Regions from separate parts of the Pantoea sp. X-Soil-TKNS-1211 genome, predicted to be linked through region 2. Evidence: predicted binding sites of a transcription regulator. Region 2 holds the regulator's gene; the other holds the start of a gene.
What was found. Region 2 encodes ArgR, which controls arginine synthesis, uptake and breakdown. Its sites were predicted from a motif close to ANTGAATAAAAATACANT; they were not measured.

Region 1: a site for ArgR is predicted at 957-974, ahead of argF (ornithine carbamoyltransferase). Genes of this name have one in related genera too.

The regions. Positions count from the first base shown of each region.
Region 1 covers NZ_AP035953.1:628,440-630,847, forward strand. Annotated here, with positions in the region: gene argF (ornithine carbamoyltransferase) at 1-932, opposite strand, end outside; gene rraB (ribonuclease E inhibitor RraB) at 1,097-1,516, shown strand; gene miaE (tRNA isopentenyl-2-thiomethyl-A-37 hydroxylase MiaE) at 1,574-2,335, shown strand.
Region 2 covers NZ_AP035953.1:3,929,841-3,932,248, forward strand. Annotated here, with positions in the region: gene mdh (malate dehydrogenase) at 1-435, opposite strand, end outside; gene argR (transcriptional regulator ArgR) at 864-1,334, shown strand; gene yhcN (peroxide/acid stress response protein YhcN) at 1,825-2,088, shown strand; gene AC6I8W_RS18480 (YdgH/BhsA/McbA-like domain containing protein) at 2,178-2,408, shown strand, end outside.

The sequences.
Region 1 (2,408 bases), 1.0 Mb from region 2:
CTGTGCGCCGATTCAAACACTTCATTGCTGACTTCCATGCCGTCGCTCAGGCCATACTGTTCGGCCATCTGACGTCCCAGCGTGGTTTGATCATCATGGAATGCAGGCAGGCAGTGCAGGAATTTCACCTGTGGGTTGCCGGTCAGCGCCAGCATCGCACTGTTCACCTGGTATGGGCGCAACAGCGCGATACGATCGGACCACACTGATTTGTCTTCTCCCATCGAGACCCACACGTCAGTGTAGATGAAATCGGCACTCTGCACGCCGGCGGCAATATCTTCGGTCAGCGTGATTTTTCCGCCGGTTTTCTGGGCTGCGATCTGGCACTGCTCCACCAGTTGTTCTTCCGGCCAGCAGCCTTTCGGTGCCACCAGGCGCAGATCCAGTCCGACCATAGCAGCCGCTTCCAGCATGCTGTTGCCCATGTTATTGCGCGCGTCACCAACGTACACCAGCGTCATCTGGTTCAGCGATTTTTGCGGCAGATGTTCCTGCATGGTGAGCAGATCCGCCAGCAGTTGGGTGGGATGGAATTCGGTGGTCAGACCGTTCCACACCGGCACACCGGCATGCTCTGCCAGGGTTTCCACCAGTGCCTGGCCGTAGCCGCGATATTGAATACCGTCATACATGCGTCCCAGCACACGCGCGGTGTCTTTCATCGATTCTTTATGACCGATCTGGCTGCCACTTGGGCCGAGGTAAGTGACGTTAGCACCCTGATCGTAAGCGGCAACTTCGAAAGAGCAACGGGTACGGGTCGAGTCTTTTTCGAAGATGAGCGCGATGTTTTTACCTTTCAGGTACTGTGTTTCGCTGGCGTTTTTCTTTGCGTGTTTTAATTCACCGGCCAGTTTTAACAGGTAATCAATTTCTGCTGGGGTGAAGTCCAGCAATCTCAGGAAATGGCGTTGGTTCAGCTGACTCATACAGCGCTCCGTGTGGACATCATAAATGAATTAAAATTCAATCTAACCGGATGAATATGCATTTTCAACCCCGGCGTTAAGAAACTTTCTGTTTTGAGTAGTGGCGCGCGAGGCAGTGTGGGAAAATAATTGCATTCATTGCCGAACATTTTGAGGACATCCCTATGGCATACGAAGCATTGCTGGAAGAACAACGCGAAGAGACGCGGTTGATCATTGATGAATTACTGGAAGATGGCAGCGATCCGGATGCGCTGTACACTATTGAGCATCATCTTTCCTGCAACAATTTTGACTCGCTGGAAAAAGCGGCGGTGGATGCCTTCAAGCTGGGCTACGAAGTCACCGAACCGGAAGAGTTGGAACTGGAAGATGGTAGCACGGTGATGTGTGTCGACATCCTGAGCGAAGCCGCGCTGAAACCCGAGCTGATTGATGCTCAGGTGGAGCAACTGGTGAACCTGGCGGGCAAATACAACGTCGATTACGATGGCTGGGGCACCTACTTCGAAGACCCGGACGCGGAAGACGAAGATGACGACGGCGACTTCATTGATGATGAAGACGACGGTGTGCGTCACTAAGCATGAACGGGCGGCAACTTTGCTGCCCGTATTTTTTCCCCGCAGATAAAGACATTCATGAATTACGCCTCACTATTAGCACCTATCTATCAGTTTCTGCATTGCCGCACACCGCAGGCGTGGATCGATGAAGCGCGCAAGCCAGAAAACCTGACGCTGCTACTCACCGATCATATGGTCTGTGAGTTGAAAGCGGCGCAAACCGCCGTCTGGCTGATTCGTAAATATGTGGCTGATAAGCCCAGTGGTGATGCCATCCTCGCGTGGCTGACACCCTACGAAGATTTTATTTTTGGTGAAGATCACGACAGCAACTTCATCAACGCCCATAAAAATCTGACCAAAAGCATCATCGTGCGTAACGAGCTGCCGTGGGCGGATGATCTGGTGGAAAAGATGGTGCTGCTGATTAAAGAAGAGTTGCACCATTTTTATCAGGTTTGGGAAATCATGCAGGCGCGCGGTTTACCGTATCGCAAAATCACCGCCAGCCGTTACGCCAAAGGGTTGCTGCGTGAAGTCACCACCCATGAGCCGGATACGCTGGTGGATAAGCTGATTTGTGGTGCTTACATCGAGGCGCGTTCTTGTGAACGTTTTGCCAGCCTGGCACCGTATCTGGATGAGCAACTGGAGAAGTTTTATATCTCGCTGCTGCGTTCTGAAGCGCGTCATTATCAGGATTACCTGACATTGGCGGCACAGATTTCACCGAAGGATATTGCGCCACGCGTACGCGCGATTGGTGAGACAGAAGGGCGCTTAATCAGCGAGCCGGACACCGAGCTGCGTTTTCACAGCGGCGTGCCGGCCTTCTAAAACCCGCGCGATAAATCGCGCCGCTACGGCGTTGTGCAACGTGTCTGGCACTCTTTCCTGCCGCATGATTTGT
Region 2 (2,408 bases):
ACCAAACAGGCGGTTCTTGTCATACGCCCCGGCTTTCTTCAACACTTCAGCCGCAATCGCCACCGTGGTGTTAACCGGGTTGGTGATCACGCCAATCAAGGCCCTGGGCGCGGTACTCGCCACCTGCTCAATCAGGTTGCGCACAATACCGGCGTTAACGTTAAACAGGTCGGCGCGATCCATACCAGGTTTACGTGCCACTCCGGCGGAAATCAGCACCACATCGGCTCCTTTCAGCGCGGGCGTGGCATCTTCACCACTGAAACCCTCAACTTTTACGGCGGTAGGAATATGGCTGAGATCCACCGCCACTCCCGGCGTAACCGGAGCGATGTCATAAAGCGAAAGGGCTGAACCTGCGGGTAATTGGGTCTTGAGCAACAGTGCTAGCGCCTGGCCAATACCACCAGCGGCACCGAGAACGGCAACTTTCATCCTGGACTCCTTATTAAGGTGGGGCAGAGATCTGCCGGGTTTCCATCGGGTTACGAGTTTAATCAACTTCTCAGGCGATAGCGACAAAACCTGTCGCGCAAACACTGACGCCGCAATTCGGCTCCCGAGACATCCACACTTCAGAAGTCGCCTGAATGATCATAGGTCGCAGCCAGAAGACAGGGGTCGGCAATGATCAATCATTTTGTTGTTACCACTTCAATAATATAACAACATTGCAACCTTCGCTTTTGCGCGCCACACCGCGATTTTGGCGTAGCGGTAAATCTCTGTTATGATCGCCGCCCTCGCAGACCTCCCCCCGGCGAAATCCTCACCTGTTTATTGCATAAAAATTCATTTAAATGCATAATAATTTATCTGCATGGGCCTGTTGCCCGACGCATCCCTCTTTTTATCGGTAACCTATGCGAAACCCATCTAAGCAAGACGACCTGGTTAAGGCGTTCAAAGCCCTGTTGAAAGAAGAGAAATTCAGCTCTCAGGGTGAAATTGTGCAGGCGTTACAGGAAGACGGCTTCGAGAACATCAATCAGTCAAAAGTTTCTCGTATGCTTACCAAGTTCGGTGCGGTGCGCACGCGTAACGCGAAAATGGAGATGGTGTACTGCCTTCCAGCCGAACTGGGCGTGCCGACTACCACCAGCCCGCTGAAAAATCTGGTGCTGGATATCGACTACAACGATGCGCTGGTGGTGATTCATACCAGTCCTGGTGCCGCACAGCTTATCGCCCGCCTGCTGGATTCACTGGGTAAAGCCGAAGGCATTCTCGGTACTATTGCCGGGGATGACACCATCTTTATTACCCCTGCACGCACGTTCACCGTTAAGCAACTCCATGACGCTGTGCTGATGTTATTCGAACAAGAGCTATAAAACCCTGCCTGTTACCGGCAGATTACCTGCCGGTAACAACTCCCCCATTCGCCCTTCCAGGCACCACGCTTAATGTAAAATCCACCAGAAACAAGGTATTAAACATATTCCTGTCCGTTCTCACGCCCTGATGTAATTGGTAGGACCTTTTACCCTGCTTAACCTTTCGCGCTATTTTACACTGCTTTACATACCAACATCAGCCATAAAAGCCACTCCTTATGTATCAGCCAGCGAGATCAACCGAGATATTTCGCACAGAAAGATAAAATGACATAGGCCGTTGTTTTTACATGCAATTAACAGGCATTGGGCAGAAACCAGGCGGTTTTTATAACACTCAGTTATTAAAAGTTGTCATAAGGACAAAGAATAACAACCAAACATTATTAGCAGAATATTAATTTCATGGGTGATTAGATCTATACTTCTTTTCGTGATGCAAATCACACCAAACAAAAAGAGAAAAACAGACGACGAGGAAATAATCATGAAAGTTAAAACTACTATCGCAACCCTGAGCATTCTATCTGCCCTGTCATTTGGCGCTTTCGCCGCAGATTCCATTAACGCCGACCAGGCAATGAATCTGCAACCGGCCGGCACCATCAGTGTCAGCGGCACGGCTGGTTCGCCGATGGATATCCATCAGCAACTGAGCGAAAAAGCAGATCAGCAAGGTGCTAAAGCTTATCGCGTTATCGAAGCGCGTAATGACAACACCTACCACGCGACTGCTGAACTTTATAAATAAGTTCGCCGAAACAAGACGCAATGTGAACGACAACCCATTTGAGACGCGATTGCGCTCAGGTTGTCCACCCAAATTCAGGAGAGTGAATCATGAAAACTAAATTATCTATCGCAGTTCTGAGCCTGGCCTCTGTTCTTTCTTTCGGTGCCAGCGCAGCCAGCCTGATTACCAATGAACAGGCAGACACCATGAATCTGCAACCGCTGAACCAAACTATCAGCATCAGCGGCCGTGATGGCGACCAGACCAACATCCGTCAGGAGCTGTCAGCAAAAGCCGATGCTCAGGGTGCCAGCCACTATCGCATCATTGAAAACAAT